3 regions of the Neorhizobium sp. AL 9.2.2 genome follow, and region 2 is predicted to be linked to each of the others. Evidence: predicted binding sites of a transcription regulator. Region 2 holds the regulator's gene; each other region holds the start of a gene.
The links. Region 2 encodes PhoB, which activates phosphate uptake and scavenging genes when phosphate is short. Its sites were predicted from a motif close to TGTCATNNANCTGTCAT; they were not measured.
Positions count from the first base shown of each region.

Region 1: the regulator PhoB is predicted to act here: its motif matches at 3,574-3,590, upstream of G6K99_RS21310 (DUF2278 family protein).
Region 3: the regulator PhoB is predicted to act here: its motif matches at 2,091-2,107, upstream of G6K99_RS17375 (NAD-glutamate dehydrogenase).

Region 1 covers NZ_JAALXU010000009.1:816,305-822,290, forward strand. Annotated here, with positions in the region: gene G6K99_RS21295 (FadR/GntR family transcriptional regulator) at 1-345, opposite strand, end outside; gene G6K99_RS21300 (four-carbon acid sugar kinase family protein) at 348-1,376, opposite strand; gene G6K99_RS21305 (ComEC/Rec2 family competence protein) at 1,983-3,449, shown strand; gene G6K99_RS21310 (DUF2278 family protein) at 3,621-4,670, shown strand; partial or broken gene G6K99_RS21315 (FCD domain-containing protein) at 4,782-5,073, opposite strand; gene G6K99_RS21320 (GntR family transcriptional regulator) at 5,375-5,986, shown strand, end outside.
Region 2 covers NZ_JAALXU010000001.1:368,422-374,407, forward strand. Annotated here, with positions in the region: gene pstC (phosphate ABC transporter permease subunit PstC) at 1-188, shown strand, start outside; gene pstA (phosphate ABC transporter permease PstA) at 185-1,501, shown strand; gene pstB (phosphate ABC transporter ATP-binding protein PstB) at 1,519-2,334, shown strand; gene phoU (phosphate signaling complex protein PhoU) at 2,385-3,098, shown strand; gene phoB (phosphate regulon transcriptional regulator PhoB) at 3,224-3,907, shown strand; gene G6K99_RS01905 (DMT family transporter) at 3,889-4,803, opposite strand; gene G6K99_RS01910 (helix-turn-helix transcriptional regulator) at 4,928-5,716, shown strand; gene G6K99_RS01915 (PACE efflux transporter) at 5,655-5,986, opposite strand, start outside.
Region 3 covers NZ_JAALXU010000008.1:88,992-94,977, forward strand. Annotated here, with positions in the region: gene G6K99_RS17360 (lytic transglycosylase domain-containing protein) at 1-390, shown strand, start outside; gene G6K99_RS17365 (carbonic anhydrase) at 412-1,086, opposite strand; gene pdxY (pyridoxal kinase PdxY) at 1,155-2,027, opposite strand; gene G6K99_RS17375 (NAD-glutamate dehydrogenase) at 2,204-5,986, shown strand, end outside.

The DNA of each region.
Region 1 (5,986 bases), on a different contig from region 2:
GGCGGCAGCGGCAGCGGCGGCAGCCGGCTCCATCGTCAGGCGGAATTCGTAACAGTTGAGAAGGTCTGCGACGTTTTCCAATTGGCCGAAACCGAGGGGATTGCGCAAGCCCACCGAGCGGACGAAACTGCCGGCACCGCGCCTTGAATAGATCAGGCTCTGGTCGCGCAGCCGTTTCAGTGCTTCGCGGATGACGGGTCGGGACACCTCGAATTCGGCGGCCAGATCGTGTTCCGTCGGCAGGCGCTCGTCGGGCTTGTACGCACCGGACTTGATTGCGCGCAACATCCGCTCGAACACGATATCCGCAAGGCCCTTGCGGGCGGTTCCCGTTTCCAGTCCCATCGTCAACCTGCCTTTCGCAGGACCATGTCTGCAATTTGCTTCAACGTATGGGGATGACCGAAGCCACCCGATTTTGCAATAATGCAGCGCCCTTGTGCCGACGCAAGACCAAGACCCGGCAGGCATTCGCCATGCAGACGCAGCCTCGACAGGCCCAGCCGACGCAGCACCGCCTCGGCCGTCGCTCCACCGGAGAGAAGCAGCGTTCCGTCGTAACCGGCAAGGTTCTCGTGCACGCCGTCAGCCAGAGCTTCCGCCACAAGCTGCGCATCGAGCTCTTCCTCACCCGGCGTCGCGTGCACCAGCGTCAGATCAGGTCTTGTCCCACTTTCCGCGTCCAGCCGGCCGTTCGGCGCAGGCAGATACGTCAGGCTGTGGCCGTTGCGCAGGGCGTCGATCTGCGCAAGCGTGATCGGATCGCGCGATCCGATGACAAATGTGATCGGACCGGACGGGATGGTCGCTGCCTGCGCATCGACCTTGTTCGTCATGCGACGGGCGAGCGCTTCTGCAAGACCGCGAGCGCCGATCAGCAGATCGGTCCCGTTGTTCTCAGCGACGTCGAGCGCAACGTCCATGTCGGCGGCTGAGCTAGCGTCAGGGATATGGGCACGAGCTGTGTGCGCACCGAGCCTGTCGGCGATCACGATCGGAGCGTCGATACCAAAGCCGGTGACACATCCGTTCGCAACGACCCGACCGAACTCTGGTATCCCAGGCGCAACGAGGGCACGTGTGAAAGGGATGGCGTCCAGTTCGGCAACGATATTTCCCTTGAGGCGGGAATCGACCTTCTTGAACAGCCGCGTTCCCGGCGGCAGCAAGGTGATTGTCGCAGCCGTGGCGGCACGTGCTTCGCCGGCACTTGTTTCGCGTGTATTGAGGTTGATGGACAGCACAGCGGGGCGATCGGCGACGATCCCCGTGATTGCATCAAGGTTGAGCGCCACGTCGGTGCGAATACCTCGCCCGGCAAAAGGCGCCGCCGAGTCGAGCGCACCGGTCAGGTCGTCCGCAAGAATGACTAACATACGCCTCCACCTACTTATGTTGTAAGCTTTATACCACGGAAAAGCGCTTATAAGTCAACATGGGTATGGAGTGAAATGACAAATGTATGGTCACCGTCGACCACGACGTGACTGGGCCAGCTGACGCGCTGCTCGACTTTTTCGTCGACATTGCGAATCTTGGCGAGCGTCTTCGTCCGGAGCATTCCTACAGCCTCAGCTTGCTATCTGTCGCACAAATTGCCAGATCGAGGCAGGTTTGGATCGCGTCCATTTGAGACACGGTCGATCGGTTTAGGAGCCGTCAGCCGTCACGCGGCCGCTTTACATAACACTGATGCTCCTGCCTGACTGCCCGCCTCAGCAGGACACCGAGAGAGCATGGTGCGCGATCCGCCACCCGACAAGGCAAGCGCAAACCGCTGCGATCCGCACTAAAGGCCTATGCTTCGCATCTTTGACGGAGTTCAGTCACTCTTTTTATATGGCATTGATAAATACAATATTCTTGAACCTTATAAATAATTGATGACTGCTTTTGAACGATTTTAATCTTATACTCTAGTTGACTCGATAGAATACTAATCTAAACTTTTGTTTCTGATCGTTCTCTGTGGAGGAGTTTCGATGCAATATCTTGATGATGACATCGTAAATCTTCGGCGACCCGACGGTTCGGAAGCCCAGTACTACTGGGGTGATGGCTGCAATGTCCTGTCTGAGCCAGAGGGCAAAAAAGAGGTTGAGATCGTCGGTCTCCGGGGAGTTGTAGACCGAGGATTTATCGATGGGCGGGCTCGACTTCGGTCGGATGCATTGCTCCGTCTGTCGATGGTCGACGTCCAGCAAGGCGATGGCCTGATCATCGAAACGCCGAGCGGTAAAGTGATCTTCATCGACGGCGGCGACAACCAGCTCTTTGCTCGGCATGCCAATGCGCGATTTCCGAAAACAAGCGATGACGATCCACTGATTGTCGATCTCATTCTCATCACGCACGGTGACGCCGACCATTTTGATGGCCTTACCGAACTGCGAAAGTCGGAAACCGATACGAGACCTCAAAAGCGGATATTTGTCGCCCCGAAGCGGATTTTTCACAATGGCATCGTGAAACGCCCGCTGAAGAAGCTTACCGGCGAACGCCGAAAAGAAACCGAGATGTTCGGCAGGACCGTAGAGGCAGATGGAAGGATATTCATTGTCGACCTCGTGGACGATCAAGCTACCGTCCCGGAAGTTGACAGAAACGGGAAGTTCAACACTTGGGTCGAGACCCTCGAAGCGTGGGGACCACGCGTCGAACGCGCAACCGGGAAGCCGATTGAGAAGCGGCGTCTTGATCACACAAGTGTAGGTGCCTTCGACTTTCTCGCCGCCGACAATATCTCGGTGGAGCTTCTTGGCCCCATTACCGATATTATCGACAAGGATGTCGGCTTGCGGTTTTTGGGTGAACCACCGGACGATGCAAATCTCATGTTAGGGACTGTCGCCGCCAAGGTTGGCTCTCCCTCCGCGTCTCATACGATCAACGGACATTCGATCAACTTCCGTCTCCGCTACGGCAACGTTCGGTTTCTTTTTACCGGCGACATGAACCAGGAGGCCGGGCAACGGTTGCGAGAGGCGCTACCCGGTGCAGCCGTCCGCGCGGAAATCCTGAAGGCGCCTCACCATGGGTCCGCCGACTTCGACATGGAGTTTCTCAAGGAGGTCTCTCCGGTCGTGTCGTTGATTTCGTCAGGAGACGAGAGCGAAGCTAAGGAATACATTCACCCACGCGCCACTCTTATAGCAGCTCTTGGAAAAGCCGGGCGAACAACACCTTCCATCATATTCTGCACTGAGCTCGCGGCTTTTTTCAAGGTCCTTGGCTCTGTGAATGACCCCAAGGATGCCGCGAGGAAGGTGTTCGCTTTTGAGCGAACCAATTTCGGTATCTCTCACGTTAGGACAGATGGTGAGCGGGTGCTCGCTTTCACTCACTCAGGCAAGAAATTTATGAACGAGGCGTATCGATTTAAGGTCTCGGCCACAGGCGAGATTTCGTTCGCAGCAAAAGCCGTGAGGCGGGCGGCGCCAAAGCTTTAGGCTAAACTGCCGCAGGCACGCGGCGCGTTGGCTTGCCCTGTCATTTTGACTGATCCACTCGCAAACGGAGGACGTCAGACTTTACAGAAACTGTCGTTCTCAAGCCGATCAACCAACCTGCAATTGTCACGACACTGCTATTCGATGAATTCTAACTGTGTGAGCCCTGACATGCCGCTGAAAAACTACGCCGTCCTGAAGGGACGTCCGACGAACAACCGCCTCGCAACAGGCGCAAATCCCCACTATCAGGTTTTGGTATCCGAAAACGGAACCATGCATCGCATTGCGATCAATGTCAGATCACAGGACGGGAGCGAAGTACAGTTCTTGGTCCGCTCGGCCTTTGAGCATCCGATCACGGAAAAGATTGCGGCGTTGTCCGAGGGGCTTCACCGCGCAGCAAGCGTTCCAGATGGCATCGCTCTCGACTTCATTCGGAGCAATCTCATGCAGCCTTGGGAGCTAAAGCCCTTGCCGCTTTCAGCCACAGGGCCAGACAACGACCTGAACGAAAAGATCGACGCTTATTTGCAGCGCGCCATGTCCAATGAAGAGTCTTGGATCTATGCATTTGGCGAAACCTGGGGTCCAGAACCCGACAAAGCGGACAAGTATTTCGGTTTCAAGCCAGGTCGCGGCATTCATGATATCCATATGAACCAGGGTAACCCGCCCGGTAAATTCGCGAGCGACAACGGCAAATTCCAAGATGGTGCGCTGATTTTCGAATTCCCGAACGAAAACCAGTGGGTGGCGATCTTCCTCAAGTTTCAGACGCAAGCTTGGCATTCCGACGACGATAGCGCCGATCCGATCGTCCCGGCCAATCCAGATCACGATGGTGAGCCACATACGCCGGTAGATCGCGACCGAATTCCGCCGTTTGACGTTCCTGATGGACTGGTGCGGATCATCGCAGCACTTGTCAACGACGTGCGCACCCCCGAACGCGAGACCGTCACCCTACTGAATACGGCCGACGTTGCCGTTCAGCTCGATGGATGGATGATCAAGGATAAGCAGAAGAATACGATGACGCTGTCCGGCACGATCGCTGCTGGCGCGACCATGAGCATCGAGATCAAGTCACCAGCCGCTTTGTCTAACAAGGGAGGGATCATAACTCTGTTGAACGTCGATGGCGTCAAGGTGCATGGCGTTTCATACACCAAGGGTCAGGCGCGCCAACCTGGGCGAACCATTCCATTTCAGCCGTGACCAAACTTTACCACAGAGAAGCGCTATCGCGACATCCGCTTCCGAGCCTTCAAGTTGAACGGACGAGAACCATCGACCTGCCGTCAGAACATCCGTCCCTTTATGGTCTTGCTATCGCGTGTACGATGCCCTCGACCGTCCAAGGTGCGTAAGGACCGCACCGCCAACATCCTTAGCCGCCAGTCGATGGAGGCTCTTCATGCTCAACCAGCGTGAATTTCTCCTTGCCGGTCCAGATGAGCACGTCCGTGTAATAGGTCATCAGCCATGCCAGCATCGCTTCACTGACTGCAATTAAGATCGGGTTTCCGGTGATCTGCGCGATGCGCGTGTGAAACTGCATATCTGCTGCGATAAACTCCTCGGCTTTTCCCATGGATCGGCGTTGGTGTTCGATGATGTCAGAGTTCAGCGCTTTTGAATGTGAGGAAGCTGGCGATGGTGGAAGAGCAACGCTCGCTCCGTTTGCGACGGGACGGCTTATGTTGACGAGCCGTCCTGCCGCCCCGACTTGACCTTACCCCAAGATGGAGGGCTCCAAGGCGGTGGAGCACTCGACCACGAACATACTTACCGCGTTGGAGGGACCGCACTTCGACGGCCACCTCGGCACCGTCCATCGGCGAGCGCTGTTCAATGATATTGATCCCGCCCAAAAACTAAGCGCACATCAAATTGCTTAAAAATAGCCTTGACGAAATGTCATGACGTTATACTCTATCGCCATGAGCTGGAACGATACCGATCTTGAGGAGAGCCCTATCCCACGCTGGTCGCAGATTGCGGACCGGCTGCGCACGGATATCGAGAGCGGCAATTTCAAGCCGGGCGATGTTCTGCCGGGTGAAGCGGAGATCAACAAGCGCTTCGGTGTCAGCCGCAGCACATCACGGGCAGCGCTGGATTATCTGGAGACCGAAGGCCTAATCAAGCGACGCTCCGGTGTCGGGTCGATCGTCATCGAGCCGCGTGTCGAGCGTCCGTTGAACCAGATCTCCTCGTTCTCGGAAGACATGCGCCGGCGCGGTCTCACACCAGGTTATCGGACACGATCCGTAAAGATCGTGTCCGCAAGTGCGGCGATCGCCTTGGAGCTGCAACTTCAGCCCGGCGACGACGTGGTGGAGATCGACAGGACAATGCTGGCGGACGGCATGCCTCTCGCCACCTCGATCACCTATCTGCGCCCGCAACTGTTCAAGAAGTCGGGTATCCCGACGATCGAGGAACTGGATAGCGGCTCGCTTTACGAAAGACTGAAGCGCGACGACATCGTGTTCGCCGGTGGCGACGAACGCATCGAAGCCGCGATGGCC
Region 2 (5,986 bases):
TCAACCCGTTCGAGCCGATGACGACGGTGACCGTCAAGATCGTCAGCCAGCTGACGGGCGACCTTGAATTCACCTCGCCGCAGACGCTCGTCGCCTTCGCACTCGGCATCACGCTGTTTGCGATCACGCTTTGCCTCAACATCTACGCGCTCTACATCGTGCGCAAATACCGGGAGCAGTACGAATGACCGACGTGGTTTCCTCCACCGCCGGCGTCTTGGCCAAGCCTGCCCGTCGCGATATCGGTATCAAACGCCGCTACGCCGCCGAGCGCCGCTTTCGTGCCTATGGCATCGCTGCTCTCTCGTTCGGCATCCTGTTCCTGATGCTCCTTCTGTGGTCGGTCGTCTCGAAGGGCTATACCGCCTTTCAGCAGACGATGATCACCATCCCTGTGGAGTTCTCGCAGCAGATCATCGACAAGGATAATGTGCGGGCTACGGATCCGGCCAAGCTGATGACGGCCAACTACCCGATCGTCGCCCGCAATGCGCTGGCGAAGGTTCTGGGCGTCGCCGAAAACGATCGCCAGGGTCTGCGTGCCGTCAACCAGATGATTTCGGACGGCGTTCGTGGCCAGCTGCGCGATATGGTCGTTTCCGATCCTGAGATCATCGGCACGACCCAGACGGTTTCGCTCCTGGCGGCCGGCGATATCGACAGCGCCGTGAAAGGCCAGATCAATCTCGACGTGGCGGAAACCAGCCGCAAGGTGTCCGACCAGCAGGTCGGATGGATGAAGCAGCTGACCGACAGCGGTGCGCTCGCCAAGGAATTCAACACCGGCATTTTCTTCAACGGCGCGTCCAGCCGTCCGGAAGCAGCCGGCGTCGGCGTCGCCCTGATCGGCTCCTTCTATATGATGCTGATCGTGCTCGTCCTGTCCCTGCCGATCGGCGTCGCAGCCTCGATCTATCTTGAAGAGTTTGCCCCGAAGAACCGGTTCACGGACCTGATCGAGGTCAACATCAACAATCTCGCAGCGGTCCCGTCGATCGTCTACGGTCTGTTGGGTCTCGCGGTCTTCATCAACTTCATGGGCCTGCCGCGCTCGGCCTCGCTGGTCGGCGGCCTGGTTCTGACGCTGATGACGCTTCCGACCATCATCATCGCCACCCGCGCGGCGCTGAAAGCAGTGCCACCGTCGATCCGCGCCGCAGCGCTTGGGCTCGGTGCCTCGAAGATGCAGACCATCTTCCACCACGTCCTGCCGCTTGCCATGCCCGGTATCCTGACCGGTACGATCATTGGCCTGGCGCACGCGCTCGGCGAAACCGCGCCGCTTCTCTTGATCGGCATGGTCGCCTTCGTGGCAAACTATCCAACCACGCCGATGGATCCGTCGACGGCACTGCCGGTACAGATCTACATGTGGGCCAACGAGGCGGAACGCGCCTTCGTTGAACGGACCTCGGGAGCGATCATGATCCTGCTCCTGTTCCTGATCTTGATGAATGTTGGCGCAATTCTCTTGCGACGCCGCTTCGAACGGCGTTGGTAGAGAGAGGGGGAAAAGCAATGAACATGATGTCAGAAGCAGCAGTTGAGAAGGCTCTGGACAAGAAAATGAACGACGTTGCACATAAGATGATCGGCAAGGATGTCTCCGTTTATTATGGTGACAAGCGCGCCCTTTATGACGTGAACCTGAATGTCCGCGAGCATACCGTCACCGCGTTGATCGGCCCGTCCGGCTGCGGCAAGTCCACCTTCCTGCGCACGATGAACCGCATGAACGACACGATCGAGGGCTGCCGCGTTACCGGCAAGATCACGCTCGACGGCGACGATATCTACGACAAGGAAATCGACGTCGTTGAACTGCGTGCCCGCGTCGGCATGGTGTTCCAGAAGCCGAACCCGTTCCCGAAGTCGATCTACGAGAACATCGCCTACGGTCCCCGCATCCACGGTCTTGCCCGCGGCAAGACGGAGATGGACGCGATCGTCGAGGCAAGCCTGCAGCGCGCGGGCCTCTGGGCCGAAGTCAAGGATCGCCTGCATGAAGGTGGCACCGGCCTCTCCGGCGGCCAGCAGCAGCGCCTTTGCATCGCCCGTGCGATCGCGGTTTCGCCTGAAGTCATTCTGATGGACGAGCCATGCTCGGCACTCGATCCGATTGCCACGGCCAAGGTCGAGGAACTGATCCACGAACTGCGCGCCAACTACACGATCGTCATCGTCACCCACTCGATGCAGCAGGCGGCCCGCGTTTCGCAGCGCACGGCAATGTTCCATCTCGGCAATCTGGTCGAGGAAAACGATACCGACAAGATGTTCACCAATCCGGATGACCAGCGCACCCAGGATTACATCATGGGCCGCTTCGGCTGATGCGGGCTTAAAGCCCTCAGCCGCAACTGCAGACATCAAGGATCAGACACATGGTTTCGACCCATATTCTCTCGGCCTATGACGAGGAACTGAAATACCTGAACCGCCGGATCTCCGAAATGGGCGGTCTCGCTGAACAGATGTGCGGAGATGCCGTGCGTGCGCTCGTGAACTCCGACTCCGCACTGGCCCAGAAGGTCATCTCGGACGACGTCATTCTCGACCACGCCGAGCGCGATATCCAGGACAAGGCGATCGTCACCATCGCCAAGCGCCAGCCGATGGCGGCTGACCTTCGCGAGATCATCGGCACGCTGCGCATTGCAGCTGACCTGGAACGCGTCGGCGACCTTGGCAAGAACACCGCCAAGCGCGTGCTCGCCGTGCAGGGAACAGGCGTCCCGCGCAAGCTTGCCCGTGGTTTGGAGCATCTTTCCGAACTGGCGCTGGTGCAGCTCAAGGACGTTCTTGATGTTTTCGCCAACCGCTCTGCGGAAAAAGCGGAGATCATCCGCCAGCGCGATGAAGAGATCGACGCGATGTACACCTCGCTATTCCGCGAACTCCTCACCTACATGATGGAGGATCCGCGCAACATCACCACCTGCACCCATCTCCTGTTCTGCGCCAAGAACATCGAGCGCATCGGCGACCACGCGACGAATATCGCCGAGACCATCTACTACATCGCGACCGGCGCACAGCCGGAGGGCGAACGTCCTAAGGACGATACGTCCAACATGCTCGGCTCCGCCGGGACATGATGCAGCTCTCCCGAAATCGCCTGCCGGTTTCGGGACGATAACTGCCAAAACCAATGACCTGAAGCAGCGCGAGCGGATCTGGCGGATCCCAGTGCAGTTCGGGACGAGTGACGGAGCAAGTCGGAATGCAGCCGAAGATCGCAGTCGTGGAAGACGAAGAGGCCCTCAGCGTCCTCCTTCGGTATAACCTGGAGGCCGAGGGTTACGAGGTCGATACCGTGCTTCGCGGTGACGAAGCGGAAATCAGGCTTCAGGAGCGCGTTCCGGATCTTCTCATTCTCGACTGGATGCTGCCAGGCGTTTCGGGCATCGAACTGTGCCGTCGCCTGCGCATGCGGCCGGAGACGGAACGCCTGCCGATCATCATGCTGACGGCGCGCGGCGAAGAAAGCGAGCGCGTTCGTGGGCTTGCCACGGGCGCCGACGACTATGTGGTCAAGCCGTTTTCGACACCGGAACTGATGGCCCGCGTCAAGGCGATGCTGCGCCGTGCCCGACCAGAGGTCCTTTCGAGCGTCCTCAAATGCGGCGACATCGAACTCGATCGCGAAACCCATCGCGTTCACCGCAAGAGCCGCGAAGTTCGCCTCGGGCCGACAGAGTTTAGACTTCTGGAATTCCTGATGGCCTCACCCAGCCGCGTCTTTTCGCGCTCGCAGCTGCTCGACGGCGTCTGGGGTCATGACATCTATGTCGACGAACGCACCGTCGACGTGCATGTGGGGCGCCTGCGGAAGGCACTCAACTTCTCCAACATGCAGGATGTCATCCGCACGGTCCGCGGTGCCGGTTACTCAATGGAAGCCTGAGCACCGCGTCTCCTAGCCGGCAGCGTCATGGCAATCACGCCGGTCACGACGCAGGCGAGACCGAGCCAGGCTGTCGAGGCAAGCGTTTCGCCGAGAAACACGACGCCGATGCCAACGCCGATCGGCACCCGCAGATAGGCCTGCGCCGTCGTGCCGACGGAGCCCAGCGTCTGCACCAGCCGGAAATAGATGACGAAGGCGAGCGCCGTCGAAAATACCGCGAGCGCCAACAGGGCGAGCATCGAATCGGTGCTGGGCGTCAGCGTCCAGGGTCTGTCGACCACGAGGCTCACGGGAATGAGGATGGCCGCCCCTGCGATCAGCGATCCCGCGGCGGGCATCATCGGGTCCAATCCCTTAAAATTCTTCCCGAAGATGGCAGCCGCCGCATAGCAGATCGTCGCGGTCACGATGGCGAGTTGAGCCCAGAGGTTCTCGCCCGACCCGGCAAGCGCCTCCATGCCGACGATCAGGCATATTCCGACAATGCCTGCCGCAACTCCGAACAGCTTGGCCGCAGAGACGCTTTCATGGCGCGTGATCAGCGCCGTCAGCAGAAACGCGAAGATCGGCGTCGTTGAACTCAAAATGGTGGCAAGGCCCGCATCGGTCGTCTGTTCGGCCCAGGCAATCAGGGTGAAGGGGACAGCGCTGTTCAGGCAGGCCTGAACCGTGAAGAGCGTCCAGGTCTGCCGGTCCCTCGGCAGTTTCAAGCCGCGCAGGCGCAGTGCCGCAACGAGAATGAGACCGGCGACCAGCGTCCTGACGGCGATAAAGGTGATGGGCGAGATCGTCTCCACACCGACCTTGATCAGCGTGTAGGACGCGCCCCAAAGCGTCGCGAGCGTGAGGAGCAGCAACAGATCCGTTGCCATGCTTGTTTTGGTGTCCGCCATTCCAGTTCCTATCCCCATCCATGCAATCTCCGCCCCTCTTAGCGGAGAGAGGAAAAGAAATGCTTCGGCGACGGCCGAACCGTTGACCGCTGACGGCAAAGTTTTCCGGTGCTAGAACTGGATCATGTCCAATATGGTTTCAGGAAATACGATCGCGGAAGTTGCAAGCCTGATCGGCGATGCTGCACGCGCCAACATGCTGTCCGCGCTGATGGGCGGCCAGGCCCTGACGGCGGGCGAACTGGCAAGCCACGCAGGTGTCACCGCGCAGACCACCAGCGGCCATCTCGGCAAACTGGCGCAGGCTCGCCTGATCGAGGTCGAGAAGCAGGGCAGGCACCGCTATTACCGACTTGCCTCTCCGGAAGTCGCGCACGCGATCCACGCGTTGATGGCCGTCGCCGCGGATGGGCCGAAGCGCCATCATCCTGTCGGCCCGAAAGACGAGGCGTTACGGCTTGCCCGCACCTGTTACGATCACATGGCAGGCCGCCTCGCCATCGCGCTCGCCGACTCCCTGACCGGCAACGGCTATCTGCTGCTCGGCGATGGAGCAGGCCTGATCACCGACGAGGGCAGACGGTTCTTTTGTGATTTCGGGATCGATCTCGACCAGCTGACCCGTTCGAAACGCCCGCTCTGCCGGACATGCCTGGATTGGAGCGAGCGACGGCCGCATCTGGCGGGACAAATGGGTGCGACGCTGCTGGACCGCGCACTCGCCGTCGGCTGGATCGGTCGCCGGGAGGAAACCCGGGCCCTGCGGATCACGCGCGCCGGAGAGATCGGGTTTGCCGAGACATTCAGGCTTCCATCGGACTGGCGTATCGCACCGTCCGAAACTCTGATGGTCAGGCGGCTTCCTGGGTCTTCCATTCCGGCAGCGGGAACAGCTTGTCGTAGCCAAGATTGAAGAGATAGGCATAGACCACGTAGAACAGCGCGATCGCGATATCCATTGTCAGCGCATGGAGAAGAGTAATCTGCAGATACCACGCGATAAACGGCATCAGCACGACCAGCAGACCGATTTCGAACAGCACCGCATGAGCAATGCGCAAGGCAGGCGTCTTTAGCGTCGTACCCCGTCGCGCCTGCAGAAAGCGGTCGAAACCCAGATTGTAGAGGTAGTTCCAGCCGGTCGCGACCGTCGCAGACACGACGCCGACAATGCCCATATGTT
Region 3 (5,986 bases), on a different contig from region 2:
CTGTCAGCCGTCGCAACGCTTTCCTATGACTGCCGCCGTTCGGCATACTTTACCGAACAGCTTTACGCTGCCCTGCAGCTCGTTGCCCGCGGTGATCTCAGCACCACTGCAAAGGGTGCAGCGCATGGCGAAATCGGCCAGACCCAGTTCCTGCCGCTCAACGTCATCCGCTACGGCGCCGATGGCGACGGTGACGGCCATATCGACATGGTCCGTTCGCGCGCCGATGCCCTGGCATCGACCGCCAACTTCCTCAAGGGTCATGGCTGGCGTACAGGCGCCGGTTACCAGCAGGGCGAGCCGAATTTCGTCGCCATCCAAGGCTGGAACGCGGCAACCGTCTACCAGCAGGCGATCGCATACATGGGCGCCCAGATCGACGGCGGCTGAGCCGTTACACGGTTGAAATGATCAGGCCGGGCTCTGCTCGGCCTCGATCGCGGGTACACTGATGTCTGGCCGGGTGAAATCGCCCTTCTCGTTCATCACCCACAACTCGCCGGTCGAGATATCGAACCAGGCGCCGTGAATGTCGAGTTCTCCCTTTTCCGTGAGATCGCGGACGAAGGGGAAGGTCTGCAGATTGGCGATCGAATTGCGGATCGACACCCGTTCGAGCGCTGTCTGACGCTCGCTCTGGGTCATCAGGTCGTTGCTCTGGATCTGCGTGGCCGCAGGCCTGACCAAACCCATCCACTTGCCGATGAAATCCCCCTCCGACAGCGGCTTCATGGAAGCGTCGAGCGCTGCCTGGATACCGCCGCAGCGGCCGTGGCCCATGACAACGATATTGCGGATCTCGAGCACCTGCACCGCGTATTCAACCGCAGCCGATGTCCCGTGAAACTGGCTGTCGGGCTCGTAGCGCGGTACCATGTTGGCGACGTTGCGGACCACGAAGAGTTCTCCCGGACCGCAGTCGAAGATCGTCTCGGGCGCCGCGCGACTGTCGCAACAGGCAACCAGGAGCGTATGCGGCTTCTGGCCGGTATCGGCGAGCGCGCGGTAGCGCTCCCGCTCGTCGCTGTAGCGACCACTCATGAAGTTACGGTAGCCCGAAAGCAGTTTTTCTGGAAATTCGCTCATGGCTCACGATTATCGTGCAGCCAGACGAGAATCAACGGCCATTGTGTGGATGGGCATGCTCTTTGAGCTTACGGCTTGCGCCTCTTAAGGGGATGCACGAGCCGGCGCATCTGGACCATCGCCATCGGCGTCGAGAGGCTGGCGGCATCCATTTCCAGCGTCAGCTCGTTGGCCCCGCGCTTTACCGAACGCGCCAGCACTTCGAACACGCTGGCAGTCGTTGTCTGCAGGGCTTTCTCTTCATCCATGCCGGACATGACGCGGGCGAGAAAAACCGCTGAGAGCAGGTCTCCGAGCCCGTTCGGGGCGTGGTCGATCAGCCTGTGTTCAGCCAGCAGCGCATGATTGCCGGTGAGATAGAGATTGCCTGTACTGCCTGTCATCATCGGCACCGCCGAGGTCACCAGCATCCGCGGCGGCCCAAGCGCGATCGCTGCCTCCATGATTGCATTGTTGTCATCGAGCGGTGCACCCGAGAGCCAGGCAAGCTCGTATCGGTTCGGCGTGGCGATGGTGGCAAGCGGCAGAAGCTCGTCGCGGATCGCTTCGGCTGTCGGCTGCGGGATATAGAGCCCGCCGAGATCGCCCATCACGGGATCGCAGACGTAGATAAGGTCCGGGTTGTTTTTCCGCAGCGCCTCGATCAGTCGTGCCACGGCGCGCGGCTGCGCGGCATTTCCGAAATACCCGGTCAGCACCGCCTTCACTTCGCCGAGCCATGGCGCCCGGATGAGATCGTCTATAGCCTTGTCGAAATCCGATTCGGGAAACGTCAGGCGCGTCGAAGGACCGTGCCCGGGATGCCAGGGCAGAACGACGGTCGGCATGGCCCAGACGGGATATCCCAGGGTCTCGAGCGCGAAGACGGCGGCCCGGTTACCGACCGAGCCACGGATCACATGGCTGGAAATGACGATGACCGCGCCTGAATTACCCTGCATGATGCTTGCTTTCGACGTTATCGAACCGTTGATCGGATCTCTGTGTCGGCATGTCAACAAGACGTGACACGCCTATGACAAATTCCAGCCGCAAGCACCGGTGAGACACCGCGGCAAAGCATAATGACATTGGCTGCGTTTTATCGCACGTTGAGAAAAAATTTAGGGAGAGACAGATGGCAGGCCGGCAAAACCCGAAGCGGGACAAGCAGATCGAGAAGGCGGGCAGGATTGCGGCCGCTTCCGGCATGGAGGACCATCTCGATCCCTTCCTGATCTTCAGCCGCGCCAGCAGTGACGATCTCGAAAACTACACGCCAGAAATGCTTGCCCTGTGCGCGGGACATGCCGCAAGACGGCTGAAAGCCTGGACGCGAATCAAGGCCGACATCACAATCGAAACCCTTGATGGTGTCGAGCCCGATGGAATGCCGGTTTCGATCATTACGGTGATTGATCGCAACATGCCGTTTCTGTTCGATTCGGTCATGGGTGAAGTGACGACGGCCTATCGCGACCTCACGATGGCCGTCCATCCGATCCTGGTCATCGAACCGGGCAAGCAGCCGACGCTTCACTCGAGCGAGCGACCCGGCGACCCGGCCCATCATGTCAGCCTGATCCAGATCCATGTGCCCCAGCTCAACGACGAGCAAGCCGAAGGGCTGGTCGAGCGAATCCGCTTTGTTCTTAACCAGGTGCACCAGGCCATCACCGGCTGGTCCGCGATGCTCGGCGTTCTCAAAGACGCCCAGGCCCAACTCGTCAACGCTAAAAAAGGCAAGAAGGCCGATGCCGACGAGGCGTATGCTTTTCTCGACTGGCTCAGGAACGACAATTTCACCTTCCTCGGCATGCGCGAATACACCTATTCGGGCAAGGGCGCCGATGCCAAGGTGGAGCGCGGCAAGGGCAGGGGCCTCGGCATTCTGTCCGATCCGGATGTGCTCGTGCTGCGACAGGGCAAGGATCAGGTCACGACCACGCCCGAGATCCTCGAATTTCTCGACGGCCCGGATTTCCTTATCGTCGCCAAGGCCAACGTCAAATCCGTCGTGCACCGTCGCGCCTATATGGATTACGTCGGGGTGAAGCGCTTCGACGAAAAGGGCAATGTGGTCGGCGAACTGCGCATCGTCGGCCTTTTCACCTCCACGGCCTATACCCAGTCCGTCCGCGACGTGCCGCTGCTGCGCGCAAAGATCGCCCGCATCGAGAAGAATTTCGGGTTCGATCCGGAAAGCCATTCGGGCCGCATGCTCGAAAACACGCTGGAATCCTACCCGCGCGACGACCTTTTTCAGATCGATCTCGATGTTCTCTCGAGCTTCTGCGAACAGATCATGGAGCTGAGCGAGCGGCCGCGCGTGCGCGTACTGCCGCGTATCGACCATTTCGACCGTTTCGTTTCTGTCATCGTCTATGTGCCGCGCGAGGATTATAACTCGATCGTCCGCGAAAAGGTCGGCGCATATCTCTGCGAAATCTTCGACGGCCACGTTTCGGCCTATTACCCGGCCTTTCCGGAAGCCCGCGTTGCCCGCGTCCACATGATTATCGGCCGCAGCGGCGGCAAGACGCCGCGCGTCGCGCAGGCAAAGCTTGAGGAGGCCGTGCGCCTTATCGCGACGCCGTGGGAAGACAGGTTCGCATTGCTTGCGGAAGACGGCCCCCGCCTTTCCGTCACCCGCGCCTTCCAGGAAGCATTTTCGCCGGAAGAGACCTTTGCCGACCTGCCCGATATTGCCGCCTGCGCTGCCGGCGAGACCATCCGCATCGACTTCTACCGGCGCCCCGGTGACGATGCCAATACCGTTTCGCTAAAGATCTTCCACCGCGACCAGCATCTTTCCCTGTCGCGCCGCGTGCCGCTTCTCGAAAATCTCGGCTTTCACGTGGTCAGCGAGCAGACATTCGAGATCCACGCCGGCCCGCAAGCGGACCTCATCGTCCTGCACGACATGGAACTGCAGCTCGACGGTGCCCGTGAGATCGATCTCGCCCGCGAGGGACAGCGGCTCGAAGACGCATTCCTCAGGGCGTTCGAGGGACTGATCGACAATGACGGCTTCAACCGCCTTGTTCTGCTCGCCGGACTTTCCGCCCGCGAAGTGACCGTGCTGCGCGCCTATGCGCGCTATCTGCGCCAAGCCGGCATCGTCTACTCGCAGACCTACATCGCCGATACGCTCAACAAGTACCCGGAAATTTCCGCCGCCGTCTTCCGCCTGTTCCGCGACGGGTTCGATCCGAAGATTGCCGAAAAGACCCGCATCAAGAAGCTGACCGAGCTGCACGAGACGATCGAGGAAGCGCTCGGCAACGTCCCGAACCTCGACGAAGACCGGACGCTGCGCCGGTTCGTCAACGCGATCGACGCAACGCTTCGCACCAATTACTTCCAGGTGGACGAGAACGGCGGCGCAAAGCCGATGCTGGCGTTCAAGCTCGATCCTGATTTACTCGACGGCCTGCCGGAGCCGCGCCCGTTCCGCGAGATCTTCGTCTACGGCACCGAAGTCGAAGGTGTTCACCTGCGCTTCGGCAAGGTCGCTAGAGGCGGCATCCGCTGGTCGGACCGCGGCGAGGATTATCGCACCGAGGTACTGGGCCTTGTGAAGGCACAGCAAGTCAAGAACGCCGTCATCGTTCCCGTCGGCGCAAAGGGCGGCTTCTTCCCGAAAATGCTTCCCCCCGCCGCCTCGCGCGACGCGTTCTTCAACGCCGGCAAGGAAGCTTACAAGACCTATATCCGCACGCTTCTGTCCGTCACCGACAACATCATCGAAGGAGAGGTGGTCCCGCCCGAAAACACGCTGCGCATCGATGAGGACGATCCTTACTTTGTCGTCGCCGCCGACAAGGGCACAGCAACCTTCTCCGACACCGCGAACGGTCTGGCGCAGGAAGCCGGCTTCTGGCTGGATGATGCCTTCGCATCGGGCGGCTCGGCCGGCTACGACCACAAGAAGATGGGCATTACCGCCCGCGGCGCGTGGGAAGCGGTCAAGCGGCATTTCCGCGAAAAGGACATCGACATCCAGACGACGCCGTTCTCCGTCGCCGGTGTCGGCGACATGTCGGGCGACGTCTTCGGCAACGGCATGCTTCTGTCGGAAAAGATCCGCCTGATCGCCGCCTTCGACCACCGCGACATCTTTATCGATCCGGATCCGGATATCGAGAAATCCTTTGCCGAGCGCAGTCGCATGTTCGCGCTTGCCCGCTCCAGCTGGCAGGATTACGACCGCTCGACGCTGTCTGAAGGTGCAATGATCATTTCGCGCACGGAAAAATCCGTCAAGCTGACCAAGCAGGCGGCAGCGGCGATCGGTATCGACAAGATGACGGCCTCGCCCTTCGAGATCCTGACGGCGATCCTGAAAAGCAAGGTGGACCTTCTCTGGTTCGGCGGCATCGGCACCTATATCAAGGCCGCGTCCGAAACCGATACCGAAGTGGGCGACCGCGCCAATGATCCGATCCGCATCACGGCCGGCGAAGTCGGTGCCAGCGTCATCGGCGAGGGCGCCAATCTCGGCGTTACCCAGAAGGGCCGCATCGCCTATTCGCTGGCCGGCGGGCGCTGCAATTCCGACGCGATCGACAATTCCGCAGGCGTCAATTCGTCCGACGTCGAGGTCAATATCAAGATCGCGCTCAATCCGGCCATGCAGGACGGCAGGCTGACCCGCGCCAAGCGCAATACGCTGCTCGCCTCTATGACGGAAGACGTGGGGCATCTCGTCTTGCGCAACAACTACCTTCAGCCACTGGCGATTTCTCTCGTCGAGCGCAAGGGTGCCGCCAATCGCGAGCAGCTCGCCCGCCTGATGTCGGTCCTCGAAAGCGAAGGGCGGCTGAACCGCAAGGTCGAGACTCTGCCCGACGATGTCGAACTTGCCGAGCGCTACGCCAGCGGCCGACCGCTGACACGACCCGAGATCGGCGTGCTCGTC